2 regions of the Streptomyces sp. NPDC058701 genome follow, and region 2 is predicted to be linked to the other one. Evidence: predicted binding sites of a transcription regulator. Region 2 holds the regulator's gene; the other holds the start of a gene.
What was found. The regulator HrcA, encoded in region 2, represses chaperone genes, less so after heat shock. The targets are predictions, from matches to a motif close to TTNGCACTCNGNNNNNCNGAGTGCNAA.
Positions count from the first base shown of each region.

Region 1: the regulator HrcA is predicted to act here: its motif matches at 9,439-9,465, upstream of groES (co-chaperone GroES).

Region 1 is NZ_JBHXSY010000018.1:104,551-119,634, reverse strand. It holds gene guaB (IMP dehydrogenase) at 1-1,355, opposite strand, end outside; gene ACFWW8_RS20975 (sigma-70 family RNA polymerase sigma factor) at 1,473-2,102, opposite strand; gene ACFWW8_RS20970 (response regulator transcription factor) at 2,415-3,026, opposite strand; gene ACFWW8_RS20965 (WhiB family transcriptional regulator) at 3,407-3,736, shown strand; gene ACFWW8_RS20960 (LysR family transcriptional regulator) at 3,849-4,748, opposite strand; gene ACFWW8_RS20955 (MOSC domain-containing protein) at 4,837-5,526, shown strand; gene ACFWW8_RS20950 (SDR family NAD(P)-dependent oxidoreductase) at 5,536-6,309, shown strand; gene ACFWW8_RS20945 (ester cyclase) at 6,412-7,110, shown strand; gene groL (chaperonin GroEL) at 7,222-8,850, opposite strand; gene groES (co-chaperone GroES) at 8,987-9,295, opposite strand; gene ACFWW8_RS20930 (hypothetical protein) at 9,688-9,924, shown strand; gene ACFWW8_RS20925 (FtsW/RodA/SpoVE family cell cycle protein) at 9,912-11,339, shown strand; gene ACFWW8_RS20920 (polysaccharide deacetylase family protein) at 11,463-12,353, opposite strand; gene ACFWW8_RS20915 (polysaccharide deacetylase family protein) at 12,350-13,210, opposite strand; gene ACFWW8_RS20910 (VOC family protein) at 13,486-13,902, shown strand; gene ACFWW8_RS20905 (ATP-binding cassette domain-containing protein) at 14,000-15,084, shown strand, end outside.
Region 2 is NZ_JBHXSY010000004.1:101,825-116,908, reverse strand. It holds gene ybeY (rRNA maturation RNase YbeY) at 1-230, opposite strand, end outside; gene ACFWW8_RS05425 (PhoH family protein) at 244-2,355, opposite strand; gene ACFWW8_RS05420 (carbohydrate kinase family protein) at 2,580-3,677, opposite strand; gene ACFWW8_RS05415 (MFS transporter) at 3,902-5,266, shown strand; gene ACFWW8_RS05410 (ribonuclease Z) at 5,289-6,197, opposite strand; gene ACFWW8_RS05405 (histidine triad nucleotide-binding protein) at 6,201-6,560, opposite strand; gene ACFWW8_RS05400 (16S rRNA (uracil(1498)-N(3))-methyltransferase) at 6,654-7,397, opposite strand; gene ACFWW8_RS05395 (nitronate monooxygenase) at 7,394-8,485, opposite strand; gene dnaJ (molecular chaperone DnaJ) at 8,631-9,770, opposite strand; gene hrcA (heat-inducible transcriptional repressor HrcA) at 9,771-10,787, opposite strand; gene ACFWW8_RS05380 (MBL fold metallo-hydrolase) at 10,948-11,673, shown strand; gene ACFWW8_RS05375 (DUF3097 domain-containing protein) at 11,702-12,502, shown strand; gene hemW (radical SAM family heme chaperone HemW) at 12,641-13,873, opposite strand; gene ACFWW8_RS05365 (AMP-dependent synthetase/ligase) at 13,965-15,084, opposite strand, start outside.

The DNA.
Region 1 (15,084 bases), on a different contig from region 2:
CGCAGGCCGCCGATGAGCTGGTGCACGACCGCGGAGAGCGGGCCGCGGTAGGGAACCTGGCCCTCGATGCCCTCGGGGATGAGCTTGTCGTCGCCGCCGACGCCCTCCTGGAAGTAGCGGTCCTTGGAGTAGGAGCGCTGGTCGCCGCGGGACTGCATCGCGCCGAGCGAGCCCATGCCGCGGTACGACTTGAACTGCTTGCCGTTGATGAAGAGCAGCTCGCCCGGGGACTCCTCGCAGCCCGCGAGCAGCGAGCCGAGCATGACCGTGTCGGCGCCGGCGACGAGCGCCTTGGCGATGTCGCCGGAGTACTGGAGGCCGCCGTCGCCGATGACCGGGACGCCCGCGGCCTTGGCGGCGAGCGCGGCCTCGTAGATGGCGGTGACCTGCGGGACGCCGATGCCGGCGACGACGCGGGTGGTGCAGATGGAGCCGGGGCCGACGCCGACCTTGATGCCGTCGCAGCCGGCGTCGATCAGCGCCTGGGCGCCGTCGCGGGTGGCGACGTTGCCGCCGATGACGTCGATGGCGCCGTTCGACTTGATCTTGGCGACCATGTCGCCGACCAGACGGGAATGGCCGTGGGCGGTGTCGACGACGATGAAGTCGGCGCCCGCCTCGATCAGGGCCTGGGCGCGCTCGTACGCGTCACCGGCGACACCGACGGCCGCGCCGACGAGCAGCCGGCCGTCCTTGTCCTTGGCGGCGTTCGGGTACTGCTCGGCCTTGACGAAGTCCTTGACCGTGATGAGGCCCTTGAGGATGCCCGCGTCGTCGACCAGCGGAAGCTTCTCGATCTTGTGGCGGCGCAGCAGCTCCATGGCGTCGACGCCGGAGATGCCGACCTTGCCGGTGACCAGCGGCATCGGGGTCATGACCTCGCGCACCTGGCGGCTGCGGTCCGACTCGAAGGCCATGTCGCGGTTGGTGACGATGCCGAGGAGCTTGCCCGCCGGGTCGGTGACCGGGACGCCGGAGATGCGGAACTTCGCGCACAGCTGGTCCGCCTCGCGCAGCGTCGCGTCCGGGTGCACCGTGATCGGGTCGGTGACCATGCCGGACTCGGAGCGCTTGACCAGATCGACCTGGTTGGCCTGGTCGGCGATGGAGAGGTTGCGGTGCAGCACGCCGACGCCGCCCTGGCGGGCCATCGCGATGGCCATGCGGGCCTCGGTGACCTTGTCCATGGCGGCGGAGAGCAGCGGAACGTTCACGCGGACGTTCCGCGAGATGAGGGAGGAGGTGTCGATCTCGTCCGGCGCCATGTCCGACGAGCCCGGCAGCAGCAGGACGTCATCGTAGGTAAGCCCGAGCGTGGCGAATTTGTCGGGCACTCCGTCGGCGTTGACAGTCATGACACCTTCCCAAATGGTCTTGCTCAGCGGGGATATCCATGCTAACGGGATCGCGGGGCGTCTCATTCCACGACCAAGGCCGAGCCGAAGTTCTGTCACTTCCTACGATGGACAGATCTACTGCTCGGCGAGTGCCCGCAGACGGCTGAGGGCACGGTGCTGGGCCACCCGCACCGCTCCGGGGGACATGCCGAGCATCTGGCCGGTCTCCTCGGCGGTCAGCCCGACGGCCACCCGCAGGACGAGGAGCTCGCGCTGGTTCTCCGGAAGGTTGGCCAGGAGCTTCTTGGCCCAGGCCGCGTCGCTGCTGAGCAGGGCGCGCTCCTCCGGACCCAGCGAGTCGTCCGGCCGCTCCGGCATCTCGTCGGAGGGCACGGCAGTGCTGCCCGGGTGGCGCATGGCGGCCCGCTGCAGATCGGCGACCTTGTGCGCGGCGATGGCGAAGACGAAGGCCTCGAAGGGCCGGCCGGTGTCGCGGTAGCGCGGCAGGGCCATCAGGACGGCGACGCAGACTTCCTGCGCCAGGTCCTCCACGAAGTGGCGGGCGTCACCCGGAAGGCGGGACAGCCGCGAGCGGCAGTAGCGGATGGCGAGGGGGTGCACGAAGGCGAGCAGGTCGTGCGTGGCCTGCTCGTCACCCTCCACCGCGCGGCGTACGAGCGCGCTGACGGCTCCGGCGTTGCCGCCTCGGGCGGCGCCGGTGGGGCCTGTGGGCTCGGGTGACCCCGGGGCCTCGTCGTCGCGCATCAATCCATGGTGCCTTGACGCCGGAGGATTCGCGGCACCATGGCCCTGGTTGTGCGTCGAAGCGTTATGAGCGGGTGCGCCGGAACTCATGCTCTGCGCCTCCCCTCCCGCTCGGCCGAATCGTCCCCGAGGACGGGGACCCCACATCTCCAAGAATGCGGCACACCCTCAAGGATGCGGCATCGCGCACGAAGCGACACGTCCCGCGGGCCGTGCTCCGCGAATTCCCGGGTGCGCCGCCCCGTCCGCCGGCGGCGGACGGGACCGCTCGGACGGTCCGCCGTCGGCGGACCGGTCCGGGTCCGGGGCGGGTCAGCGCACCAGGCCCCAGCGGAAGCCGAGTGCCACGGCGTGCGCCCGGTCGGACGCGCCGAGCTTCTTGAACAGCCGTCGGGCGTGGGTCTTGACCGTGTCCTCGGAGAGGAAGAGCTCGCGCCCGATCTCCGCGTTGGACCGGCCGTGGCTCATGCCCTCCAGCACCTGGATCTCACGCGCGGTGAGCGTGGGCGCGGCGCCCATCTCGGCCGAGCGGAGCCGGCGCGGGGCCAGTCGCCAGGTCGGGTCGGCGAGGGCCTGGGTGACCGTGGCCCGCAGTTCGGCGCGCGAGGCGTCCTTGTGCAGGTAGCCCCGGGCGCCGGCGGCGACCGCGAGGGCCACGCCGTCCAGGTCCTCGGCGACCGTCAGCATGATGATGCGGGCGCCGGGGTCGGCCGAGAGCAGCCGGCGAACCGTCTCCACACCGCCGAGCCCGGGCATCCGTACATCCATCAGAATGAGGTCGGAGCGGTCGGCACCCCAGCGGCGGAGGACTTCCTCGCCGTTGGCCGCCGTCGTCACACGCTCGACGCCGGGCACGGTGGCAACCGCACGACGGAGCGCCTCTCGGGCAAGCGGGGAGTCGTCGCAGACGAGGACGGATGTCATGACCGCCCTCCGCAGCTGCTGATGCGCGTCACCTTGAGCCTCCAGGCTGGTACGTATCGTCACCTGTGCGGTCGATGTCCCCGGACACCTGTCCGAGAACTTCTTGGTTCAACCGCCTTCACACTCTCAACGATGGTCACTCGAAAGAGTTACGGGTCGGACGGACACCTTCGGCACTCTACGTGAGGACGCGATCACATCGGAGGAGCCACGGGCTCCGTGTCGTCCATATGGAGCTATGCCCTATTTGGCGGCTTTCCTTCCGTTTGGCGCATGTCTGAGGCTAGATTCCCAATGAGTCATATTTACATCTACTCAGACAGTAGGTGTGGAGACATGGACCGTATCCGCCTCAGTACCGGCACCAAGAGGGACTACCAATGGCAGATTTCTCCCGCCTCCCCGGACCGAACGCCGACCTCTGGGACTGGCAGCTCCTCGCCGCCTGCCGCGGGGTCGACAGCTCCCTCTTCTTCCACCCGGAAGGCGAGCGGGGCGCGGCCAGGAGCGCGCGCGAGGCCTCGGCTAAAGAGGTCTGCATGAGATGCCCGGTGCGTTCGGAATGCGCCGCGCACGCACTCGCCGTCCGCGAGCCCTACGGGGTGTGGGGCGGCCTCACCGAGGACGAGCGCGAGGAGCTGATGGGCCGCGCCCGACACCGTCTGATCCCCGCGTCGACGGCGATCGGGCCGAACGCGCAGCAGCACTGACCGGAACCCGCGAAACGTCAGAAGGAACGTTTCTGTCACGCCTCCGCCGATGACCCGGCGGGGGCGCCGCCGGGGTGTCGCGCCCCGGCCGGGGGCGCCGCCGCGCCCGCGGTCAGCGCGCGCCGGCCCGGACCAGCTCGGCCAGGGTCGCGGCCACGGCCGGGACCCTGGCCAGGTCGGGCAGGGTCAGCGCCACGACCTCGCGCTCCACGGCCGGCTCCACCCGTACCGTGCTCACGCCCTTGGCCCGTACGGACTCCACCGCGAGCTCCGGCAGCACCGCCACGCCCAGGCCGGCGCCGACCAGGCCGACCACCGCCGGGTAGTCGTCGGTGGCGAAGTCGATGCGCGGGGTGAACCCCGCGTCCTCGCACACCTCCACCAGGTGGCGGCGGCAGCGCGGGCAGCCCGCGATCCAGGCCTCGTCGGCCAGCTCCGCCATGCCCACCCGCTCGGCCCCGGCCAGCCGGTGCCCCTCGGGGACCAGCCCGACGAGCCGGTCGGTCAGGAGCGGCCGGACCACGAGGTCCTCCCACTCCGCGGCGGCCGCCGGCGAGCCCCCGTACCGGAAGGCCAGCGCCACGTCGCAGTCGCCCTCGCGCAGCATCTCCACCGAGCGCGGCGGTTCGGCCTCCACGAGGGAGATGCGGGTCCCGGGGTGCTCGGCCCGCATCGCCGCGAGGGCGGTGGGCACCAGCGTGGAACTGCCGCTGGGGAAGGACACCAGCCGGACCCGGCCCGCGCGCAGCCCGGCGATGGCCGCGACCTCCTCCTCGGCGGCGGTCAGCCCGGCCAGGATCCCCGCGGCGTGCCGGACCAGGGCCTCGCCGGCCTGGGTGAGCCGCATCTCGCGGCCGGTGCGGATGAGCAGCGGGGTGCCCGCCGACTGCTCCAGCGCCTTCATCTGCTGGGACACGGCGGGCTGGGTGCAGCCCAGCTCACGGGCGGCGGCGGAAAAGGAGCCGGTCCCGGCGACGGCGCGCAGGACCCGGAGATGACGTGCCTCGATCACCCATCGAGCATAAGCCCTGCTTTGACCGCGGTGCGAATATCCGTACGACCCTTTGGGGCCGTTCGGCTAGCGTGTCCGCATGGTCTCCATGCATCTGATCTCCGTGAACGTCGGCCGGGCCACGGCCGTCGAGTACGCCGACACCGGGACGACCGGCATCGGCAAGCGCCCCGTTCCGGGGCCGGTCCGCGTGTCCGCCCCGGGGCCGAAGGCGACCGGCGCCGGCAGCGGCCTGGAGGGCGACGTCGTGTGCGACCGGCGCCACCACGGCGGCGACCACCAGGCCGTGTACGCGTACGCCCGCGAGGACCTGGACTGGTGGGAGGCCGAGCTGGGGCGCGAGCTGCCGCCCGGCCTGTTCGGCGAGAACCTGACCACCAGCGGGGTGGACCTGAGCGGAGCGGTGCTCGGCGAGCGCTGGGAGGTCGGCCCGGAACTGGTCCTGGAGGTCTCCTCCACCCGCATCCCGTGCCGGACCTTCCAGGGTGTGCTGGGCGAATCCGGCTGGGTCAAGCGGTTCACCCGGGAGAACCGTCCGGGCGCGTACCTGCGGGTGGTCCGCGAGGGCCGGATCTCCCCCGGCGACCGGATCGTGATCACCCACCGCCCGGAGCACGAGGTGACCTCGTCGTTCCTGTTCCGCGCCTGGACCACCGAGCGGGCGCTGCTGCCGCGGGTCCTGGCCGCGGGCGAGGCCCTGGCGCCCGACGTGCGCGAGACCGCGCTGGCGTACGCGGCCGGGCACGGGGCGCGCCGGGCCGTCGGCCGGGGCCGCTAGGTTGCGCCTATGACGACTGCGTTGATTACGGGATCCACGGCGGGCATCGGCGCCGCCTTCGCCCGGCGGCTCGCCGCCCAGGGGCACAACCTCGTCCTGGTGGCACGGGACACGAAGCGGCTCGGCGCCCAGGCGACCGAGCTGCACGACCGGCACGGCATCGAGGCCGAGGTGCTGGCCGCCGACCTCGCCACGGAGGAGGGGATCGCGGCGGTCGAGCAGCGCCTGGCCGACCGCACGCACCCCGTCGACCTGCTGGTGAACAACGCCGGCTTCGGCAACAAGGGCCGCTACCTCGACGTCCCCATGGCGGACGAACTGACCATGCTGAAGGTGCACGTCGAGGCGGTCCTGCGGCTGACCTCGGCGGCGGCCGGGCCGATGCGCTCGCGCGGCCGCGGCGGGGTCATCAACGTGGCCTCGGTGGCCGCGTTCCTGCCGCGCGGCACGTACGGGGCGAGCAAGGCCTGGGTCGTGCAGTTCACCCAGGGGGCGGCGAAGGACATGGCGGGTTCCGGGGTGCGCCTGATGGCCCTGTGTCCCGGCTTCGTGCGGACGGAGTTCCACCAGCGGGCCGGCATGGGCACGGACAACATCCCGGGCTGGCTGTGGCTGGACGCCGACAAGCTGGTGACCGCCGCCCTGGCCGACCTGGCCCGGGGCAAGACGGTGTCGATCCCGGACCCGCGGTACAAGGCGCTGATGGGCGTGGTGAAGCTGACGCCGCGCGGGCTGCTGGGCGGGATGTCCTCGCGCACGGGTCGCAAGTACGGGCCCCAGTAGTGCGCGGAGCTCCGGCTCCCCCGGTGACCGGCGAGTAAACCCGCCATATGGGTGAAATCTCCCTAAACTGGACGTGTCCCATCCACCTCGGGAGGCGACACGATGACATTCGTACAGGTAATCGATTACGAGACCCGTCGGTTCGACGAGATGAACACGCTCCTCGACCGCTACACGGAGCAGACCAGCGGCAGGCGCACGGTCACCCACACGATGATCGGCCGGGACCGGGAGGCCGGGACGCACTACGTCGACCTCGTCGAGTTCCCCTCGTACGAGGAGGCGATGAAGAACTCCCGGCTCCCGGAGACCGACCTGATGTTCCAGGAGATGGTGGCCCTCTGCGAGGGCATGCCGACGTTCATGAACCTGGACGTGGTCCGCGAGGAGCACCTCGACAAGCTGGTCGCGCGGCGGGTGTTCGAGGACATCGTCTGCAAGGGCGACCTCGACGCCGTCGACGCGTGCTTCGCGGCCGACTACACCGACCACGACGTCATGGAGACCCCGGGCGGGAGCGACGGGCGCGACGGCATGCGGCGGACCATCGGCATGTGGCGGGACGCCTTCGACTTCTCCTTCGACCTGACGCGGCAGATCGCCGAGGGCGACTGCGTCACCACCCTGTGGGACTGGAAGGGCACCCAGAAGGGCGAGTTCATGGGGGTCGCGCCGACCGGGAAGAGCGTGGCCATGTCGGGCTGCACCACCTTCCGGATGGAGGACGGCATGATCGCCGAGGGCTGGTGGTACTACGACGCCCCCGGCCTGATGCGGCAGATGGGCGTGATGCCCGGCTAGCCGCCCCGCCCCGGGCCCCGGCCCGCGCCCCGGCACGGGGAAGCCCCGGTCACCCCCGCTTGGCAGCGGTGACCGGGGCTTTCTCGTGGAACGTGGAGCGTGGTGCTGCGATCAGTGGCTGTGGCCGTGACCGTGGCCGTGACCCGCGTCGCCCTCGTCCTCGGCCGGCTTCTCGACGACCAGGGTCTCGGTCGTGAGCAGCAGGGAGGCGATGGAGGCGGCGTTCTCCAGCGCGGAGCGGGTGACCTTCACCGGGTCGATGACGCCGGCCTTGACCAGGTCGCCGTACTCGCCGGTGGCGGCGTTGAAGCCCTGGCCCTTGTCGAGCTCCGCCACCTTCGCGGTGATGACGTAGCCCTCGAGGCCGGCGTTCTCCGCGATCCAGCGCAGCGGCTCGACGGCGGCGCGGCGCACGACCGCGACACCGGTGGCCTCGTCGCCGGTCAGGCCGAGGTTGCCCTCCAGGACCTTGACCGCGTGGACGAGAGCGGAGCCACCGCCGGAGACGATGCCCTCCTCGACCGCGGCGCGGGTCGCCGAGATGGCGTCCTCGAGGCGGTGCTTCTTCTCCTTGAGCTCCACCTCGGTGGCGGCGCCGACCTTGATGACGCAGACGCCGCCGGCGAGCTTCGCCAGGCGCTCCTGCAGCTTCTCGCGGTCCCAGTCGGAGTCCGTGGACTCGATCTCGGCCTTGATCTGGTTGACACGGCCGACGACTTCCTCGTGGCTGCCGCCACCGTCGACGATGGTCGTGTCGTCCTTGGAGATCGTGACGCGGCGGGCGGTGCCCAGTACGTCCAGACCGGCCTGGTCGAGCTTGAGGCCGACCTCCTCCGCGATGACGGTGGCACCGGTGAGGGTGGCGACGTCCTGGAGCATGGCCTTGCGACGGTCACCGAAGCCGGGGGCCTTGACGGCGACCGCGTTGAAGGTGCCGCGGATCTTGTTGACGACGAGGGTGGAGAGCGCCTCGCCCTCGACGTCCTCGGCGATGATCAGCAGGGGCTTGGAGGCGCCGGCCTGGATGACCTTCTCCAGCAGCGGCAGGAGGTCCTGGATCGAGGAGATCTTGCCCTGGTGGATCAGGATGTACGGGTCATCGAGGATGGCCTCCATACGCTCCTGGTCGGAGACCATGTACGGCGAGAGGTAGCCCTTGTCGAAGGCCATGCCCTCGGTGAACTCCAGCTCCAGGCCGAAGGTGTTGGACTCCTCGACGGTGATGACACCGTCCTTGCCGACCTTGTCCATCGCCTCGGCGATGAGCTCGCCGACCTGCTGGTCCTGCGCGGAGAGCGCGGCCACGGCGGCGATGTCGGACTTGTCCTCGATCGGACGGGCGGTCGCGAGGAGCTCCTCGGAGACGGCCTTGACCGCGGCGTCGATGCCCTTCTTCAGGGCGGCCGGGGACGCGCCCGCGGCGACGTTGCGCAGACCCTCGCGGACCAGCGCCTGAGCCAGCACGGTGGCGGTGGTGGTGCCGTCGCCCGCGATGTCGTTGGTCTTGGTCGCCACCTCCTTCACGAGCTGCGCGCCCAGGTTCTCGTACGGGTCGTCCAGCTCGACTTCGCGAGCGATGGTGACACCGTCGTTGGTGATGGTGGGGGCGCCGAACTTCTTGTCGATGACGACGTTGCGGCCACGGGGGCCGATCGTCACCTTGACCGTGTCGGCAAGCTTGTTGACGCCGCGCTCGAGGGCGCGACGGGCGTCCTCGTCGAACTTCAGGATCTTCGGCATGGGAGCGGTTCAGTCCTCTCGTTGCGATCCTCGGCCGCTCACCGCGACCTCCACCGCCTAGAACGAACTGCGCCCCTCGCCGCCCGGCATCAGCAGGGTGACCAGGGGCGCAGCTCAAACAAAATCTGGAAGCGAATTACTTCTCGACGATCGCGAGCACGTCGCGAGCCGAGAGGACGAGGTATTCCTCGCCGCTGTACTTCACTTCGGTGCCGCCGTACTTGCTGTACAGCACGATGTCGCCGACGGAGACGTCCAGCGGGAGACGCTGGCCGTCCTCGAAGCGACCCGGGCCAACCGCGAGGACGACGCCCTCCTGGGGCTTCTCCTTCGCGGTGTCCGGGATGACCAGGCCAGAGGCCGTGGTCTGCTCGGCGTCGAGCGGCTGGACCACAATGCGGTCCTCGAGCGGCTTGATGGCAACCTTGGAGCTGGCGGTCGTCACGATCCGACCTCCCCCTTCGGAGATGCGGGGTTAACTGTCTGAGGTGGCGACCAGGTCGATCCGTCGTCGCGGGTGCCGGACCTGCCTGTCGCTGTGTTGGCACTCACCAGGGGCGAGTGCCAGGTGCGACACTATTCCGGCGATTAGCACTCGGTCAAGCGGAGTGCCAATTCTCGCCGCCGGGTGTGGCGCGGGACGGGCCCCGGAAGGGGCGAAATCCCGGCCCCCAGGGCCTTCCTGACCCTTTTTCCTCTCACCGCGAACGGGCCGTGGTGACCGGCGCGGGGTGGGACCTGCGCTCGTTCGCGCAGCAGGCGAAGAACCCGTCCGGCGGAAGGCCGCCCTCCACGACACTCCCCGTCGAGCGGTTCGGAAGGAACCGCGGGGAGGACGTGAACGTCGTAGATGATATGAAGATAAAACGCCTCATTGCAGAGCAGATCGGACCCAAGGCCGCTGCCGCCCCCGGCGCGCCGGACACCGCTCCCTCCGCACCGGGCACGCCCGCGGCGTCCGGCGGCGCGTCCGGCGAGGCGTCACCCCCGGCGTCCCGCGACGGGGCACCGCCCTCGGCGCCCGCCCCCTCGGCCTCCCCCCAGGACGGCGGCGGCATCCCGTGCGTGGACTGAAGCCGCTGACGCCGGCGGGCTCCCGCCGGCGCACCGAGGCCCTGCTCCTGGTGTTCGTCGTCATCCTCGCCGTCCTCGGCCACGCCGGCGCGGGCCTCGGCATGAACGGCGAGCTGCCACCCAACCTGGCCGGTTTCACGGTCAGCATGACGCTGCTCTCGCTCGTGGGGCACCTGGGCGTGCGCCGCTTCGCGGCCTACGCCGATCCGCTGGTCTTCCCGCTGGCCATGCTCCTGACCGGGCTGGGGCTGGTGCTCCTGCACCGCCTCGACCAGGGGTACATCGAGCGGTACGGCGCGGACGCCAACGCGCCGGGTCAGCTGATGTGGACGGTGGTCGGGGTCGCCGCCTGCCTGGGGGTGCTGGCCCTGCTGCGGGACCACCGGCTGCTCCAGCGGTTCATCTACATCACGATGGCGGTCGCGCTGGTGCTGCTGATCGCGCCGGCGTTCTTCGGCGCGGACACCTACGGTGCGAAGCGCTGGATCATCCTCTTCGGCTTCTCGCTCCAGCCCGGCGAGTTCGTGAAGATCATGATCGCGGTCTTCTTCGCCGGCTACCTGGTCGTCCACCGCGACTCGCTGGCCCTGACGGGCCGCAAGGTCCTGGGCGTGCGGCTGCCCCCGATGCGCCAGCTCGGTCCGATCGTCACCGTCTGGATCGTCTCGATGCTGGTGCTCGTCTTCGAGCGGGACCTCGGCACCTCGCTGATCTTCTTCGGCGTGTTCGTGGTGATGCTGTACGTCGCCACCGAGCGCACCGGCTGGATCGTGTGCGGCCTCGTCATGGCCTCGCTCGGGGCGTTCGTGGTGGGCTCGACCGAACCGCACGTCAAGGCGCGCGTCGCCGCCTGGTTGGAGCCCCTGTCGTACTACTGGGCGAACCGGCCGACCGGGGTCACCTCCGATCAGTCCGCGCAGGCGCTGTTCAGCTTCGGCACGGGCGGCATCTCCGGGACGGGCCTCGGGCTGGGGCATCCGGAGCTGATCAAGTTCGCGGGCCGCAGCGACTTCATCCTCACCACGGTCGGCGAGGAGCTCGGCCTGGCCGGGGTGATGGCCGTGCTGCTCCTCTACGCGCTGCTCGTGCAGCGGGGCCTGCGGATGGCGCTGGCCGCCCGCGACCCGTTCGGCAAGCTGCTGGCGGTGGGGCTGGCCTCGGCGCTGGCCCTGCAGGTCTTCGTGGTCGCGGGGGGCGTCACGGGCCTGATCCCCCTGACGGGCAAGGCGCTGCCGTTCCTGGCGAAGGGCGGCTCGTCCCTGCTGGCCAACTGGATCATGATCGCGCTGCTCCTGCGCATCAGCGACAGCGCGGAGCGCCAGCGCGAGGCGGACACCCTGGGGCCGGCCGAGATCACGATCACCCCGGGGGCGGCGGGGGCGGGCGCCGCGACGGCGGGTGCGCGGGCGGGCTGACGGCGGACGGACCGACAGCGGGCCGGCGCGCGGCGCCGACGCCCCGGGGGCGGCCACGGCACGGCCACGGGCCACGCGGGCACGGTCGCGGCACGGCCACGGGCCACGCGGACACGGCGACGGCTAGAGGTAGTCCTCCAGGCGCCCTATCCGGTAGCCCTGTTCCTGTATCCGCTGGAGCATCCGCGTCGTCATCTGGGTCTCCGTGGCGCCCTTGAGCTCCGACGGGCCCCGGAAGTGCGCCAGGACGATGTCCCCCGGCTTGAGGGCGGAGCCCTCGGCGTACTGGAAGTTGTTGATCTGCATCGAGACCCGCCACAGCACCACGTCGCTGACCCCGCACTCCGCGGCGGCCCGGAGGGTGTCGTCGTTGTAGTTGCCGAAGGGCGGGCGGAAGAGCGTCGGGCGCGTGCCGAAGCGTTTCTCCAGATGCTCCTGCTGGCCGCATATCTCCTTCTTCTGCGCCGCGAAGGGCAGGGTCCGCAGGTTCGGGTGCGTCAGCGTGTGGTTGTTGACCGTGCTCGCCGAGCCGTTGTCGCGGAGCTGCTCGAAGTGCCCGTAGTCCGCCGAGGCCACGCTGTGGGTGAGGAACATCGAGATCGGCAGCTTCAGGTCGGCCGCCATCTTCAGGAACTCGGGGTCCTTCTCCGCGCCGTCGTCGAAGGTCAGGAAGACGACCTTGTCGTCCGGCGCGACGGGTATCCGGTCCACCACGGCCGCCCTGCCCGGGGCGGCCTGCGGACGCCCGGGCTTCCGGGCGGGCTTGGGCGCGTAGGCGACGGGGGCCGTCAGGCCCCACTTCCGGTACGCCTCGTCCGAGGGGTTCCCCGGCCCCGAGGGCGACCCCGAGGGGGTCGCCGACGGGGTGCCGGAGGGCCCGGCGGCCGGGGCCTCCTGCGTCGCCTTGCGACCCAGCCGTTCGATCGGGTCCACGCTGTCCCCGCACCCCGTCAGGGACAGCGCGAGCGCGCCGGCCGCCAGCGTTCCGGCTACCAACCGGCGCGCGTGCTTCACAGATAGTCCTCCAGGCGGGCCACGGAGTACCCCTTGTCCGTGACGGTCTTCATGACATGACGGATCATGTCAGGCATGGTTCCCTTCCAGTCCTCCCGCCCCCGGAAGTGCGTGAGGATGATGTCGCCCGGGTGCAGGTCGCGGTCCCACTCCCGGTAGTCCATCCGGTTCGTGAACGCCTCGGCGTTCCACAGCGGGACGGCCTTGATGCCGCAGGACTTCGCCGCGCGCAGCGTGTCCTGGTTGTAGTTCCCGTACGGCGGCCGGAAGAGCGTCGGCCGCTTGCCGAACTGCTTCTGCATCATGTCCTGCTGGCCGCAGATCTCCTGGCGCTGCTTCTCGTACGACAGCGCCGGCATGTAGCGGTGGTTGAGGGTGTGGTTGTTGAGGGTGACGCCCGCGGCCTGCATCTGCTTGAAGTAGGGGTAGTTGTCGTTCACGACGTAGTCGCTGAGGAACGCCGTGTACGGGATCTTCAGCTCCTGCATCATCTTCAGGAACTCGGGATCCTTCTCCGCGCCGTCGTCGATCGTCAGGAAGACGACCTTGTCCTCGGTGGGCACGGTGGTGAAGACCGGCGGGTACTCCTCCTGGTCCTCGACCTCGAAGCCGTCGCGCGTGGTGATCTCGGGCTTCTCCTTCGGCGCAGCCGGCGCCGTGAGCGGCGGCTTGACCAGCCCCCACTTCTTCGCCGCGGCGATGCGCGCCTGCTGGGCCGCCTTCGCCTTCTCCGCGGCGCTGAGGGCGCCGGCCGCGCCCGCCTCCGTGCCCTTGCCCGCCTTGGGCTTCACCGGTGCCTCGGAGCCGGAGGAGCACGCCGTCCCGAGGGCGGCGACCAGCAGGGCGGCCACGGCCACCCCGAACCGGCCGCGCGGACCCGCCGCGTACCGGTGACCGTGTAGCGTCTTATCTTCCTTTTGTCCGACTAGCTGCATAGTTGCGCATCCTGGCACCGGACACGCACCCTCCCGGGAAGACACCGCGAGCGGAATCCCACCTTCCACCGGGTGGCCCACACCGCCCGCGCGTCGGGCGGGCGCCGGTGCGGGAACCCCCGGGCTCCGTCGGATCCCCGCGCGACCGGTCAGGAACGGAGAAGCGAAATCCGCCGCCGCCTCGTAGCGTCGGAGGCATGGACATCAAGCTCGCGCAGTGCTTCATCGCGGTGGACGACCACGACCGCGCGCTCACCTTCTACCGGGACGTCCTCGGCCTGGAGGTGCGGGGCGACGTCGGGTACGCCGGGATGCGGTGGGTGACCGTCGGCTCATCCGCGCAGCCGGGTGTGGAGATCGTCCTCGAACCGCCGCTCGCCGACCCGGGCGCCTCCCCCGACGACCGGCAGGCCATGGCGGAACTGCTGGCCAAGGGCCTGCTGCGGGGCGTGATCTTCTCCACCGAGGACTGCGACGCCACCTTCGAGCGCATCCGGGCCGCCGGCGGCGAGGTGGTGCAGGAGCCGTTCGACCAGCCGTACGGCGTGCGCGACTGCGCGTTCCGCGACCCGGCGGGCAACATGCTCCGCTTCACCCAGGCACGCAAGCCGTAGTGCCCCGCCGGCACCGCCCGCCGGCACCGCAGCCCGCGCGCCCGGCAGTCGGCGCGCGGTCGGCCCCCGCCCCGCAGTGAGGGAGAGACAGGACAGGATGAGCAAGGCCAAGAGGTCGGACCCGCGGTCGCCCGCCCCGCACCCCGCCGACGGACACGACCTGATCCGCGTGCACGGCGCGCGCGTGAACAACCTCAAGGACGTCAGCGTCGAGATCCCCAAGCGCCGTCTGACGGTGTTCACCGGCGTCTCCGGCTCCGGCAAGAGTTCCCTGGTGTTCGGCACGATCGCCGCGGAATCGCAGCGGATGGTCAACGAGACGTACAGCGCCTTCGCGCAGGGCTTCATGCCGACGCCCGCGCGGCCCGAGGTGGACGTGCTCGAAGGCCTGACGACGGCGATCATCGTCGACCAGCAGCGGCTGGGCGCCGACACCCGCTCCACCGTGGGCACCGCCACCGACACCAACGCGATGCTGCGCATCCTCTTCAGCCGGCTCGGCACGCCGCACATCGGCTCGCCCAACACCTTCTCCTTCAACGTCGCCTCGGTCCGGGCCAGCGGCGCGGTCACGGTCGACCGCGGCGCCGCCAGCCGCACCGTGAAGCAGACCTTCACCCGCACCGGCGGCATGTGCACGCGGTGCGAGGGCCGCGGCACGGTCTCCGACATCGACCTCACCCAGCTCTACGACGACTCCAAGTCGATCGCCGAGGGCGCGTTCACCATCCCCGGCTGGAAGTCGGACAGCTGGTGGACCGTGCGGACCTACGCCGAGTCGGGCTTCCTCGACCCGGAGAAGCCGATCCGCAGGTTCACCAAGAGGGAGATGCAGGACTTCCTGTACCGGGAGCCGACCAAGGTCAAGGTCGAGGGCGTGAATCTCACCTACGAGGGGCTGATCCCGAAGATCCAGAAGTCCTTCCTCTCCAAGGACCGGGAGGCGATGCAGCCGCACGTCCGGGCGTTCGTGGACCGCGCGGTCACCTTCACCGCCTGCCCCGACTGCGACGGCACCCGGCTCAGCGAGGCGGCCCGGTCGTCGCGGATCGCCGGGATCAGCATCGCCGACGCCTGCGCGATGCAGATCAGCGACCTCGCCGCGTGGATCCGCGGCGTCGAGGAGCCCTCGGTGGCGCCGCTGCTCGCCACGCTGCGGCAGACCCTCGACTCGTTCGTGGA
Region 2 (15,084 bases):
TCCTTCGTCGGCGGACGGAGCTCGTCCATCGGGAAGGACATGACGTCGGTGGGTCCGGGCAGGTCCATCCACTGGATGTGGAGCTGCTCCATCGCCCCCTCGTCGATCACGATGACGGAGAGCTCGGAGAGCGGGTGGATCCGCATCCGGGTGAGCGCGTAGCGGGCGATGTCGAGGATCGCCCGCTCGTCGACCTCGGTTCCGGACTCGTTGTTGACGTCGATCGACATGGTGCGCTGGGTTCTACTTCCGCTGATGGCCGTCCGGGGCCGGCCGGGTCTCGTCGTACTTCTCGTACGCATCGACGATACGGCCGACCAGCTTGTGCCGGACGACATCCTCGGAGGTGAGCCGGGAGAAGTGGATGTCGGGCACGCCCTCCAGGATGTCCTGCACCTGCCGCAGGCCGCTCTTGGCCCCGCCGGGGAGGTCGACCTGCGTCACGTCACCGGTGACGACGATCTTCGAGTCGAAGCCGAGGCGGGTCAGGAACATCTTCATCTGCTCGGTGGTGGTGTTCTGCGCCTCGTCGAGGACGACGAACGCCTCGTTGAGCGTGTTGTGCGTCAGCAGGTAGTCCTGCGTGACGTAGAGCGAGTCCTCGGCCGCCACTTGGATGCACACGGCTTCCTCGCGGCCCGCGGGCTCGATGGAGTCGATGAACCGCATGGGGCGCCCGCCCCCGCCGGCCGCGTGGTAGGCGTCCCGCTTGCGCGCGAGGCGGAAGGGCTCGATGCCGTCGGGGAGCCGGATGTCGACGACGTGCGAGTCGTATCGATGGGCGGCGAGTGCAGTGCTCCGTGCCCGGCCTTCCGCCCTCCGGCGCCGGGTGTACGCCACACCGCCGAGGGACTGGACGAGGGCGATCACGTCGTCGCGCAGGACGATCGACGCCGTGGAGTACTGGATCCGGCAGGAACGGCCCCGCTGGGTGACGGGGCCCCCGTCGGAGTCGAGCAGGCCCTGAAGTACGGCAAGGCGGATCTCGGCCGCGTTGAACATGTACTCGTCCGGCACGAACTTGGAGTGCGACCGGCTGCCGAGCAGATCCAGCTCGCGCATGAGACGCGTGACGGGATTCGCCAGGGTGACCTTGTCACCGGGCGCCTTCACGCGATTCAGGACGTAGTCGGGTCCGCCCTTGTGCCGCGCGGCGACACCTGGAAGCACCGCGACCAGGGCGCTCACGAGTTCCTCGTCCTCGGTGGAGAACGCCGGGGTCGTGGAGCCGGTGACGCACCCGTCGCCCAGGAGGAGGCCCAGCGCGTACGGTTCCATGGGGACCTCCCGCTCCGGAAGGGCGACCGGTGCCGTCAGGAGCGGCAGCTCGTACCTGCGGGCGTGCGCCGCCCTCAGGTTGCCGATCATCTCCTGGGTCTCCAGGACCCGCCACGGCTTGTCCCGCCGCTTGTCGTCCCGCGTCCTGACCGTCCACAGGTGCTCTCCGCAGCACAGGGTCCAGGACCCGTCCTGGGCCGTGACGCGGTAGATGTCCTTCTGGCCCTGCGGGTAGACGCCGAGGACCGGTGTCGGCTCACCGTTCGACCCGACGACCAGGTCACCCACCGCGAGCTCCCCCATGGGCCGCCAGCCGTCCGGCGTCAGCACCTTCGTGAAGACCGGCTGCGCGCGACCCCTCATGTATGCCAGCGGCGCCACCTCGATCGTGCCCGCGGCCATCAGGCGCGGGATCGAGTCGGGGTCGATCATGTCGTGCAGCGCGTCGTAGAGCGGGCGCAGGTACGGGTCGATCTTGTCGAAGAGGGTGCCCGGCAGGAAGCCGAGCCGCTCCCCCGCCTCGACGGCGGGCCGGGTCAGGATGATCCGGCTGACCTGCTTGGACTGGAGCGCCTGCACGGCCTTGGCCATCGCGAGGTAGGTCTTTCCGGTACCGGCGGGGCCGATGCCGAAGACGATCGTGTTCTTGTCGATCGCGTCGACGTACCGCTTCTGGTTGAGGGTCTTGGGGCGGATGGTACGGCCGCGGCTGGAGAGGATGTTCTGGGTGAGGACCTCGGCGGGGGTCTCCTCGGAGCCGCCCTTGCCGTTGGTGCTCGCCTTGAGCATGCCGATCGAGCGTTCCACTGCGTCCTCCGTCATCGGCTGCCCGGTGCGGAGCACCAGCATCATCTCGTCGAACAGGCGCTGGATCAGGGCGACTTCCGCCGCGTCACCGACCGCGCTGACCTGATTTCCCCGTACGTGGATGTCGGCCTTCGGGAAGGCCTTCTCGATCACGCGCAGCAGGGCGTCGCCCGAACCGAGCACCGTCACCATCGGGTGCGTGGCGGGAACGGTGAAGTGGGCGCGCGCCTGTCCGGCCGCCGGGGTCTGGGATGTCGGTGTCTGAGTCATGGGCCGGCACTGTGGCCTGCACATACCTCCCGCTGGGGGGCCGCGCCGATCGACGACCTGGGAATACCAAGCGTACGTCTCCGGTGCGCCTTCCCCGAGGGGTTTTACGCCCGGCCCGGCCACCGGTACCGCGTACGCCCCGGCCGGGGGCCCGGTCGGCCGGCGGCCCCCGGGAGCGCGCCCCGCCGGTGCGCGGCCCCGTCCGGACCCGATCCGTGGCGGGCCTACGCGGAGTGGCGGAAGCCGATCGTGGGCACCGCGCGGCGCCGTGCCGCCGGGGTCGTTCCCGGCGGCATGAGCTCGTCCAGGAACGCGTACCGGCCGCGCAGCTCCTGCGGGGCGGCGTGCCACCAGTGGGCGACCTCCGGCCAGCCGGGGGCCGACAGGGAGCCGCCGAACTCCTGGACCGACAGCGCCGCCGTCAGCCCGGCGAAGGCCAGCCGGTCCGCCAGCGGCCAGCCCGCCAGGGTTCCGGTGACGAAGCCCGCCACGTACACGTCCCCCGCCCCGGTCGGGTCCAGCGCCTCGACCGCGATCCCCGGGACCCGGGCGGTCTCCCCGGTGCGTCCGTCCACCGCGTACGAGCCCTCCGCACCCATCGTCACCACCGCGATCGGCACCTTCTCGGCGAGCGCCCGGGCCGCCGCGCGCGGGCAGTCGGTGCGGGTGTAGCGCATCGCCTCGCCCGCGTTCGGCAGGAAGGCCTCGCAGTGCTCCAGATCGGCCAGCGCCCCCAGGTCCCAGCGGCCGCTCTCGTCCCAGCCCACGTCCGCGAAGACCCGCGAGCCGCGCCGCGCGGCCTCGCCGATCCACTCCTCGCCCCGGCCCGGCCCCAGCGAGGCCACGGCGGCGCGGGCCCTCGGCGGGCACTGCGGGAAGGGGCCGGGGCCGGCCGGCGGCGGGGCCTCGTGGCCGTGCGAGACCATGGTGCGCTCGCCCTCGTAGGCCATCGAGACCGTGACCGGGCTGTGCCATCCGGGGACGGTCCGCGACATCGACAGGTCGATGGCCTCGCCCTGTTCGAGGGCGTCCCAGCAGTACTCGCCGTAGTGGTCGTCCCCGAACGCCGCGGCCAGCGAGGTGCGCAGGCCGAGCCGGGCCAGCGCGGTCGCCATGTTGGCGACTCCGCCGGGGCTGGAGCCCATGCCGCGCGCCCAGGACTCCGTGCCGCGAACCGGCGCCGAGTCGAGGCCGGTGAAGATGATGTCGAGGAAGACGGTTCCGGTCAGGAAGACGTCGCAGCCGGGTTCCTCGGGGTCGCGCACCGGACCGAGCGGATCCACGGCGGTGGAGAGGATGTCGAAGCTGTCCCGACTGGTCACGGTGTACTCCCCGTTGTTCTGGAAGGGTCGTCTTTGCTCTGGAGGGGTCGTTTCTGCACGCGGGCTCTCCGTGGGAAGCTGCCGACTCTGCCCGCGCCGGACGGCAGCAAAACCCAGTGTGGCGCAGATCACCACAGGAGCGCTCTTCTCCTCAACTCCGGCCCCTTGATAGACAGGGGCCCCGCTCACTCTGCGGCACCTCCCACGCACCTCCTGGAACACCCGTGCTCCACCGCGCCTCCGCGCCCTCCGCCGCCCGGCCCCTCGTGGCCCTCTTCACGGCCGGATACCTCGCCCCGTACCTCCTGCCGACCGTCGTGGGCCGGCTCGACGCCCATCTGCCGCTCAGCCCCGCGCAGGCCGGCCTGATCGGCTCGGCCCTGCTCCTCGGTTCGGCGGCCGCGGGGTTCGCCCTCGCCTCCCGCATCGCCCGCCACGGCCCCCGGCCGGCCGCCCGGCTCGGGCTGCTGCTCGCCGTCGCCGGCTACGGCACGGCGGCCGCGACCCCGCTGCTCCCGCTCGTCGTCGCGGGCGCCGTGGCCGGCGGCTTCGGGTCCGGCGCCGCCACCGCGGTGGCCGCGTCCGGGATCGCCGGGCAGCGCGACCCGCACCGGAGTTCCGCCCTCGGGCTGCTGTCGGTGTCGGCGACCGCGGGCGCGCTGCACCTGACCCTGCCGCACCTCGGCGGCGGCCACGGGCTGCCGTTCGCCGCGATCGCCGTCGTCGCGGCGGCGGCCTGGCCGGCCACCCGCCACCTCGGCGGCCCGTCGTCCGCCGCGGTTCCCGGAGCCCGCCCCGGCCGGCTGCCGTACCCGCGGGCCGGGATGGTGCTGGCGGGCGCGCTGATGCTGTGGTCGCTGGCCCAGAACGCCCTGTGGGGGGTCAGCGGCCGGATCGGTGCCCAGCAGGCGGGGCTGTCGGAGGTCACCCTCGGCGTGGTCTTCGCCGCGGCGCTGGGCGCGGGCCTGCTCGGGGTGACGGCGGCCTCCGCCCTCGGCGCCCGCCTGGGGCGCGCGGTCCCGATCGGCGTGGGCACGGCCCTGATCGCCTGCTGCGTGGCGCTCTCCTCCTCGGCCCGCGGCCTCGGCTCGTTCGCCGCCGGGGAGATCCTGTGGAACGCGCTCTACCCGGTCGTCCTCTCGTACGCCATCGGCCTCGCGGCGGCCCTGGACCCGCGCGGCCGCTGGGCGGTCCTGGCCGGCTCCGCGTCCTCGCTCGGCGTGGCCTGCGGGCCCGTCACCGGGAGCCTGCTGGCCGAGAGCGCGGGCTTCCCCGGCATGGGGCTGGTGCTGGGCGGGCTGCTGCTGGCCGTGGCCGGGCCGATGACCGCCGTGGCCCTGCACGCGGGCGGCCGCCCGCTGACCGCCGGTTCGGTCCGCCGCCGCGGCGGGGCCCCGGCGGCGGTCCTGGCGGCCGGCGCGGGCGCTCCGTCGGGTGCGGTGCCGCGGGTGGGCGCCGCGGAACTGGAGGTCGCTGAGATCCGGCTCCGCCGGCTCCCCCGCCGCGTGCTGCTGGGCGCGCCCGCGCCGCGCCGCTCGCGCGACCGCGCGGGGGCCCGCGACCGCGCCGGCGTCCAGGGGGTGTCGTAGTCGTTCGTGCGCCGGGGTGGGCTCAGGTCGTCCGCCGGGGGACCGGCACGCGGACCAGGTCCGCCGCCACCGTCAGCTCCCCCTCGAACCCCGCGGCCCGGGCCTGCCGTTCGAAGTCCGACGGGTCCGGGTACCGCTGCGAGAAGTGCGTCAGCACCAGGTGCCGGACGCCCGCCGCGCGCGCCACGGTGGCGGCCTGACCTGCGGTCAGGTGGCCGTGGTCGAGAGCCAGTTGCCCGTCCTCGTCGAGGAAGGTCGACTCGATCACCAGCATGTCGCAGCCCTCGGCGAGCTCCGTCACCCCGTCGCACAGCCGGGTGTCCATGACGAAGGCGAACCGCTGCCCGGGCCGGGCCTCGCTGACCTCGTCCAGGGTGACGCCGCCGAGGCTCCCGTCCCGCTGGAGCCGGCCCACGTCCGGCCCCTTGATCCCGTGCCGCGCGAGCAGCTCCGGCACCATCCGCCGGCCGTCCGGCTCGGTCAGCCGGTACCCGAAGGACTCCACCGGGTGCGAGAGCAGCCGCGCCTCCAGCGTGTACGAGGCCTCCCGCGCCAGGACCCCGTCCCGGACCACCGGCTCCTCGTGCAGCTCTACCGTCTCCCGGTACGCCGTCGCGTACCGCAGCCGGTCGAAGAACTTCTGTCCCGAGGCCGGGTAGTGCGCGGTGACGGGGTGGGGGACCCGGTCCAGGTTGATGCGCTGGATGACGCCGGCCAGCCCGAGGCTGTGGTCGCCGTGGAAGTGCGTGACGCAGATCCGGTTGATGTCGTGCGCCGCGACCCCGGCGCGCAGCATCTGGCGCTGGGTGCCCTCGCCCGGGTCGAAGAGGATGCCCTCGCCGTCCCAGCGCAGCAGGTAGCCGTTGTGGTTGCGGTGGCGGGTGGGCACCTGGCTGGCGGTGCCCAGGATCACGAACTCTCTGACGGACACGGTCTATCCGGGGGGCCACTCGAGGCCGCGCCCGCCGAGGACGTGCGCGTGCGCGTGGAAGACGGTCTGGCCGGCGCCCGCGCCGGTGTTGAAGACGATCCGGTAGCCCTGGCCGTCGACCTTCTCGTCCGCGGCCACCCGGCCCGCCTCGCGCAGCACGTCGGCGGCGACGCCCGGCTCGGCGGCGGCGAGGGACGCGGCGTCGGGGTAGTGGACCTTGGGGATGACGAGCACGTGCGTCGGTGCCTTCGGGCTGATGTCCCGGAAGGCGATGGTCGTCTCGGTCTCCCGGACGAGGGTCGCCGGGACGTCCCCGGTGACGATCTTGCAGAACAGGCAGTCGGCCTGCGGTTCCCCGGCCATTGGTGCGCCTCCCGTGACGGTGATCGGTCCGGGCATCGTATCCAGCCCGGCCCCGGTCACGCGGGTCAGGTCGATCGGGTCAGGCCGGCCGGGTCAGGACCAGCGCCCCGTCCGCGCCAGCAGGACCGCCGTCGCGGCGGTGCCCGCCGTGGACGTGCGCAGGACCGACCGGCCCAGCCGGTACGGACGGGCGCCGACGGCCGCGAACGCCGCGAGCTCGTCCGGGGATACCCCGCCCTCCGGGCCGACCACCAGCACGACGGAACCCGCCTCCGGCAGGGCCGCCGAGGCCAGGGCCTCCGAGGGGGTGTCGCGGTCCTCGTGGAGGACCATCGCCAGGTCGGCACCGGCCAGCAGCGCCGCGACCTGCTTGGTGGACAGGGCCTCCGCCACCTCCGGGAAGCGGACCCGGCGGGACTGCTTGCCCGCCTCCCGGGCCGTGGCCCGCCACTTGGCCAGGGACTTGGCGCCGCGGTCGCCGCGCCACTGGGTGATGCAGCGCGAGGCCTGCCACGGCACGATCGCGTCGACGCCGGTCTCGGTCATCGTCTCGACGGCCAGCTCGCCCCGGTCCCCCTTGGGGAGCGCCTGCACCACGGTGATGCGTACGGCCGGCTCGGCCTCCTCGAAGACGCCGGAGACCGACACGACGAGCCGGTCCTTGCCCTCCGCGGCCTTGACCACGCCCTCCGCCCAGCGGCCCCGGCCGTCCGCAAGGACCACCGCCTCGCCCGGGTTCAGCCGCTTCACCGACACCGCGTGCCGGCCCTCCGGCCCGTCCAGGACGAACTCCGCTCCCGCGGGGACCTCTTCGACCACGAACACCGGGGCGGTCATGACACACTCCTCATCTGCAGAGCCTTCAACGTGCTCTGTGCCTCGGCCAGTTCGGCCGCCAGCACCTCCATCAGCTCCCCGGCGGGCAGCGTCCGCGCCAGCCGGTGCCCCTGCCCGGCCCACAGCGCCATGCCCTGCGGATCGCCGGCCGCGGCGGCCGCCTTGCGCAGCCCCGAGGTCAGGTGGTGGACCTGCGGGTACGCGGCCGGGGCGTACGGCCCGTGCTCGCGCATGAAGCGGTTGACCAGCCCCCGAGCCGGCCGCCCGGAGAAGGCGCGGGTCAGTTCGGTCCGTACGAAGAGCGGGTCCGTCAGCGCCTTCTTGTGCAGCGGGTGCGCCCCCGATTCGGGGCACGCGAGGAAGGCCGTCCCGAGCTGGGCCGCCTCGGCGCCCGCCGCGAGCAGCGCCGCGACCTGCGAGCCCCGCATCAGGCCGCCCGAGGCGATGATCGGGAGGGCCACCGCTTCCCGTACCTGCGCCACCAGCGCGAGCAGCCCGACGGCCGCGGTGCCGTCGGCCTGCGGGTCGTCGCGGTGGGTGCCCTGGTGGCCGCCGGCCTCCACGCCCTGGACGCACACCGCGTCGGCGCCCACGTCCTGTGCGCCGCGGGCCTCCTCGACGGAGGTCACGGTGACGACGGTGTACGTACCGGCCTTGCGCAGCGCGGTGAGCGCCGCGCCCGAGGGGAGGCCGAAGGTGAAAGAGACGACGGGGACCGGGTCCTCCAGGAGGATCGCGAGCTTGGCGTCGTAGCCGTCGTCGGAGGTGCCCATGATGTCGTCGGCGGCGAGGGAGATCCCGTACCAGTTCGCCTCGCCCGCCAGCTGTCCGCGGTACGCCTCGACGGCCGCCGGGTCCACGTAGCCGGTCTGCGGCAGGAAGAGGTTGACGCCGAACGGGCGCCGGGTGAGGGCGCGCACCTGCTTGATCTCCTGGTACATGCCGTCGGCGGTCTTGTACCCGCCGGCCAGGAAGCCCAGTCCGCCCGCCTCGCACACGGCCGCGGCGAGCGGCGGACACGAGGCGCCGCCCGCCATGGGGGCCTGCACGATCGGGTACGGAGACAGACCGTTCGGTGCGGTGGACATGGACTGCATCGTGCCATGTCCCGCTCATCGCACCGAATCACGGCATTCGCCTGGCATGGTCCGCATCCGGACCCGCCGGACCCGATGCGGCGGGCCCGGCCGGGGGTCTCCCCCGACCGGGCCCGTACGCGTGCCCGCCGGCCGCTCAGCGGCCGTTGAAGGCGTCCTTCAGGCGGCTGAACAGGCCCTGCTGGCCCGGCGCGAACTGGCCCGTGGGCCGCTCCTCGCCGCGCAGCTTCGCGAGCTGGCGCAGCAGCTCCTCCTGCTGGGCGTCCAGCTTGTTCGGGGTGGTGACCTCGACGTGCACGATGAGGTCGCCGCGCCCGCCGCCGCGCAGGTGCGTGACGCCGCGCCCGTGCAGCGGGATCGCCTGCCCGGACTGGGTGCCGGGCCGGATGTCGATCTCCTCCAGGCCGTCCAGCGTCTCCAGCGGGCACTTGGTGCCCAGGGAGGCCGCCGTCATCGGGATGGTGACCGTGCAGTGCAGGTCGTCCCCGCGGCGCTGGAAGGTCTGGTGCGGCAGTTCGTGGATCTCCACGTACAGGTCGCCGGCGGGGCCGCCGCCGGGGCCGACCTCGCCCTCGCCCGACAGCTGGATCCGGGTGCCGTTCTCGACGCCCGCCGGGATCTTGACCGTGAGGCTGCGGCGGGACCGGACCCGGCCGTCGCCCGCGCACTCGGGGCACGGGGTCGGGACGACGGTGCCGAAGCCCTGGCACTGCGGGCAGGGGCGCGAGGTCATGACCTGGCCCAGGAAGGACCGGGTGACCTGCGAGACCTCACCGCGGCCGCGGCACATGTCACACGTCTGCGCCGAGGTGCCGGGGGCGGCGCCCTCGCCGGAGCAGGTGGTGCACACCACGGCCGTGTCGACCTGGATGTCCTTGGTGGTCCCGAAGGCCGCCTCGTCCAGTTCCAGGTCCAGGCGGATCATGGCGTCCTGGCCGCGGCGGGTCCGCGAGCGCGGTCCGCGCTGCGAGGCCTGTCCGAAGAAGGCGTCCATGATGTCGGAGAAGTTGCCGAAGCCGCCCGCGCCGAATCCGCCCGCGCCCCCGCCGCCGCCCGAGGAGGACAGCGGGTCGCCGCCGAGGTCGAAGACCTGCTTCTTCTGCGGGTCCGAGAGCACCTCGTACGCCGCGTTGATCTCCTTGAAACGCTCTTGCGTCTTGGGATCGGGGTTCACATCCGGGTGCAGCTCGCGCGCAAGCCGCCGGAATGCCTTCTTGATCTCGTCCTGGGAAGCGTCGCGGCGCACGCCGAGAACGGCGTAATAGTCCGTGGCCACTTACGACTCCGCCAGGATCTGTCCGACGTAACGTGCCACTGCGCGTACCGCTCCCATCGTTCCGGGGTAGTCCATGCGGGTCGGTCCGACCACGCCGAGTTTGGCGACTGCTTCGCCGCCCGAACCGTAACCGACCGAGACGACCGACGTGGAGTTCAGTCCCTCGTAGGCGTTCTCATGCCCGATCCGTACGGCCATTCCCGACTCACTGGCCTCGCCCAGCAGCTTGAGGAGCACGACCTGCTCCTCCAGCGCTTCGAGCACCGGCCTGATCGTCAGGGGAAAATCGTGTCCGAAGCGGGTGAGATTGGCGGTTCCGCCGATCATCAGCCGTTCTTCGGCTTCCTCGACCAGGGTTTCGAGGAGCGTCGCGAGCACGGTGGACACCGTGGCTCGGTCGTCGGCCTCGAAGGACTCGGGGAGGTCCTGGACGAGTGGGGGCACATCGGTGAAGCGGCGGCCGACGACCCGGCTGTTGAGCCGGGCCCGCAGGTCCGCGAGCGAGGCCTCCCCGAAGGGGGTCTGGCAGTCGATGAGCCGCTGCTCGACGCGCCCGGTGTCCGTGATCAGTACGAGCATCAGCCGGGCCGGGGCCAGCGACAGCAGCTCGACGTGGCGCACGGTGGAGCGCGTCAGCGAGGGGTACTGGACGACGGCGACCTGCCGGGTGAGCTGCGCGAGCAGCCGCACCGTGCGCCCGACGACGTCGTCGAGGTCCACCGCGCCGTCGAGGAAGTTCTGGATGGCCCGGCGCTCGGGCGTCGACAGGGGTTTGACCCCCGCCAGCCTGTCGACGAAGAGGCGGTAGCCCTTGTCGGTGGGGATGCGTCCGGCGCTGGTGTGCGGCTGGGCGATGTAGCCCTCGTCCTCCAGCACGGCCATGTCGTTGCGCACGGTGGCCGGCGAGACGCCGAGCCGGTGCCGCTCGGTCAGCGCCTTGGAGCCGACCGGCTCCTCGGTCCCGACATAGTCCTGGACGATGGCGCGCAGCACTTCGAGCCTGCGTTCACTGAGCATCGCGCACACCTCCAGCTGTGGTCCGGCGCCGTGTTTCCGCCGGCGTTTCGTTGGCTCTCCGTTGGCACTCTGGTCGTCCGAGTGCCAGAGATCCCCCGCTCAGTGTACGGCCGGGTGGTCAGACCCTGGCAAGGGCGGCCCGTCAGGGTAGCGTCGCGGCATGGACGTGCGATGGGAAGAGGCGGGCTGGGAAGGGCTGACCGGACGGGCCGGGCGGCGGCGCCTTCCGGTGTGGGACTGCACCGTGGGACTGGTGGTGGGGGACGATGCGGTGCTCCTCGTGGACCCCGGTTCGTGCCTGCGCGAGGGCGCGGAGATCCGCGCCGGGGCCGAGCGGCTGACGGGTCGCCGCGTGACCCATATCGCATTCACCCACGGGCATTTCGATCACGTGCTGGGCGCGGCCGCCTTCTCCGGGGCCGAGGTGTACGCCGCGGTCGGGCTGGACTCCGTCCTGGACACAGGGCGGGAGTCGCTGCGGGCGTCCGCCGTGCGGCACGGGCTGTCCGGCAGGGAGGCGGCTGAGGCCGTCGAGCTGCTGGTGCTCCCCCGGCACCCGGTGTCGGGCGAGTGGACGCTGGAGCTGGGCGGGGTGCGGGTGCTGCTGGCCAACGTGGGGCCGGGGCACACGGGGCACGACCTGGCGGTGTTCGTCCCCGGCGAGCGGGAGACGGTCTTCTGCGGGGACCTGGTCGAGGAGTCCGGCGAGCCGCAGGCGGGCGACGACGCGCTGCCGGCGCGCTGGCCGGACGCCCTGGACCGGCTGCTGGCCCTGGGCGGCGACGACGCCCTGTACGTGCCGGGTCACGGAGCGGTGGTCGACGCGGCCTTCGTCCGTGCGCAACGCGCCACACTGGCCGCGCGTTTCGGCGTGTCGGAGGCGTGATCGCCGCGCCTCTCCTAGTGTCGGCCGGATGCGCGAGTACTCCCCCGACCTGACCCCGCAGTGGAAGCGCCCCAGGGCCGTGCCCGAGGTGGCGGCGGAGCCCGATCTGGTGGTCGAGGTCGCCGGTACGGACTTCTGCGGCGCGGTGGTGGGCTGCGAGGCGGGCACGGTGACCCTGGAGGACCGGTTCGGCAAGCGGCGGGTGTTCCCGATGGAGCCCGCCGCGTTCCTGCTGGACGGCGCGGTGGTGACCCTGGTCCGTCCGCCCCGGGGCCCGGTGGCGCCGTCCCGCACGGCCTCGGGGTCGATCGCCGTCCCGGGGGCACGGGCGCGGGTGGCGCGGGCCGGGCGGATCTACGTCGAGGGCCGGCACGACGCCGAGCTGGTGGAGCGGGTCTGGGGCGACGACCTGCGGATCGAGGGCGTGGTGGTGGAGTACCTGGAGGGGATCGACGACCTCACGGCCGTCGTGGCGGAGTTCGGGCCGGGTCCGGACGCCCGGCTCGGCGTCCTCGTGGACCACCTGGTGCCGGGTTCGAAGGAGTCCCGGATCGCGGCTTCGGTGGACTCCCCGCACGTGCTGATCGCGGGCCACCCGTACGTGGACGTCTGGCAGGCGGTGAAGCCGTCCGCGCTGGGCATCCCCGCGTGGCCGGTGGTGCCGCGCGGCCAGGACTGGAAGACGGGCGTGTGCCGGGCCCTGGGCTGGCCGGAGAACACGGGGGCCGCCTGGCAGCACATCCTGTCGCGGGTGACCTCGTACAAGGACCTGGAGCCGACGCTGCTGGGCCGTGTCGAGGAGCTCATCGACTTCGTCACGGCGCCCTGAGGCCCGTGGGCAGAGTCCCGCCGCCCTGAAACCCGTCGCGGCCGGTCCGTCCGCGCGTCGCGGTCGGGGCGCCGCCCCGAGACCCCTCGCGGCCGGTTCGTCGCCGCGCGTCGCACGGCGCCCGTGCGGCGGTGGGTGTCAGTCCACCAGGTCCCGGACCACCGCGTCGGCCAGCAGGCGCCCGCGCAGGGTCAGCACGGCCCGCCCGGCCGCGTACGGGCCGGACTCCAGGAGTCCGTCCGCGAGGGCCTTCGCGGACGCCCTGAGGCCCGCCGGGGCCAGCAGCGTCAGCGGGCAGCCGTCCAGCAGTCGCAGCTCCAGCAGGATCCGCTCGACCCGCCGGTCCTCCGGCGACAGCAGCTCGCGCCCGGCGCCCGGGGACCTGCCCCCGGCCAGGGCGGCGGCGTAGGCGCCGGGGTGCTTCACGTTCCACCAGCGGACGCCGCCGACGTGCGAGTGCGCGCCGGGGCCCGCGCCCCACCAGTCGGCGCCGCGCCAGTACAGCTCGTTGTGCAGGCAGCGGCCGGCCTCGGTGGTGGCCCAGTTCGACACCTCGTACCAGTGGTACCCGGCCTGTGCCATGACCTCGTCGGCGATCAGGTAGCGGTCGGCGTGCACGTCGTCGTCCGTCATCGGCACCTCGCCGCGGCGGATGCGGCGGGCGAGCTGCGTCCCCTCCTCGACGATGAGGGCGTACGCGCTGACGTGGTCCGGTCCGGCGCCGAGCGCGGCGGCCAGGGTCGCCCGCCAGTCCTCGTCGGACTCCCCCGGCGTGCCGTAGATCAGGTCGAGGTTGACGTGCTCGAAGCCCGCCGCGCGTGCCTCCGCGACGCACGCCTCGGGCCGCCCGGGGGTGTGGGTGCGGTCGAGGACCTTCAGGACGTGCTGCCGGGCGCTCTGCATGCCGAAGGAGACCCGGTTGAAGCCGCCGGCGCGCAGTTCGGCCAGGTATTGCGGGTCCACGGAGTCCGGATTGGCCTCGGTGGTGACCTCGGCGTCCTCGGCCAGGCCGAACTCGTCCCGGATCGCCGCGAGCATCCGTACGAGGTCGCGGGCCGGGAGCAGCGTGGGGGTGCCGCCGCCGACGAAGACGGTGCGCACGGCGCGGGGGTCGTCTCCGAGCACCTTGCGGGCGAGGCGGACCTCGTCGATCAGGGTGTCGGCGTAGTTCTCCCGGGAGGCGAGCACGCCGCCGGTGCCCCGCAGCTCCGTGGCCGTGTAGGTGTTGAAGTCGCAGTACCCGCAGCGCGTGGCGCAGTACGGGACGTGCAGGTAGAAGCCGAGCGGCCGCTCGCCGGCGCCCGCCAGGGCGTGCGACGGGAGCGAGCCGTCTTCGGGCATGGGTTCACCGTCGGGCAGTGCGGAAGGCATGCGCCCATTGTCCCGCACCCGCCGCACCGCCCGGGAACGGCGGGCTCGGCGGGAGGGGCCGCCGGCCCTCCCCGCCGAGCCCGCAGGGGCGCTACGCCTCGCGGGAGCCCGCGTACATCTCCTCGATCAGGTGCTTGAACTCACGCTCGACCACGGGCCGCTTCAGCTTCAGGCTCGGAGTGAGGTCGCCGTGCTCCACGTCGAGGTCCCGGGGCAGCAGCCGGAACTTCTTCACCGTCTGCCAGCGCTGGAGGCCCTCGTTGAGGGTCTGCACGTACGTCTCGATCAGCCGCGTCGTCTCCGGGGCGGCCACGACCTGCGCGTACGTCTTGCCCTCCAGCCCGTTCTCGGCGGCCCAGCCCAGGATGGCGGGTCCGTCGAGGGCGATCAGCGCCGAGCAGAAGTTCCGGTCCGCGCCGTGCACCACGATGCTCGACACGTACGGGCAGATCGCCTTGAACTGGCCCTCGACCTCGGCCGGGGAGACGTACTTGCCGCCCGAGGTCTTGATCAGGTCCTTCTTGCGGTCGGTGATCCGCAGGTAGCCGTCGGCCGACAGCTCGCCGATGTCCCCGGTGTGCAGCCAGCCGTCCGCCTCCAGCACCTCGGCGGTCTTCTCCGGGAGCCCGTGGTAGCCCTCCATGATGCCGGGGCCGCGCAGCAGGATCTCGCCGTCGTCGGCGATGCGGACCTCGGTGCCGGGGAGCGGCTTGCCGACGGTGCCGGTGCGGTAGGCCTCGCCCGGGTTGACGAAGGAGGCGGCGCTGGACTCCGTGAGGCCGTAGCCCTCCAGGATGTGGATGCCGGCGCCGGCGAAGAAGTAGCCGATGTCGGGCGCCAGGGCCGCGGACCCGGAGACGGCGGCGCGCAGGTTGCCGCCGAAGGCCTCGCGGAGCTTGGAGTAGACGAGCGCGTCGGCGATCTTGTGCTTCGTGGTGAGGCCGAAGGGCGCCGTGGCGTTGCCCGTGCGCCGGAAGTTGTCCTGCGTGACCTTCGCGTACTCGCGGGCGACGCCGACCGCCCACTGGAAGATCTTGTACTTGGCCCCGCCGCCGGCCCGCGCCTTGGCGGCGACCCCGTTGTAGACCTTCTCGAAGATGCGCGGGACGGCCGCCATGTAGGTCGGCTGCACGATCGGCAGGTTCTCGATGATCTTGTCGATGCGGCCGTCGACGGCGGTGACGTGACCGACCTCGATCTGGCCGGAGGTC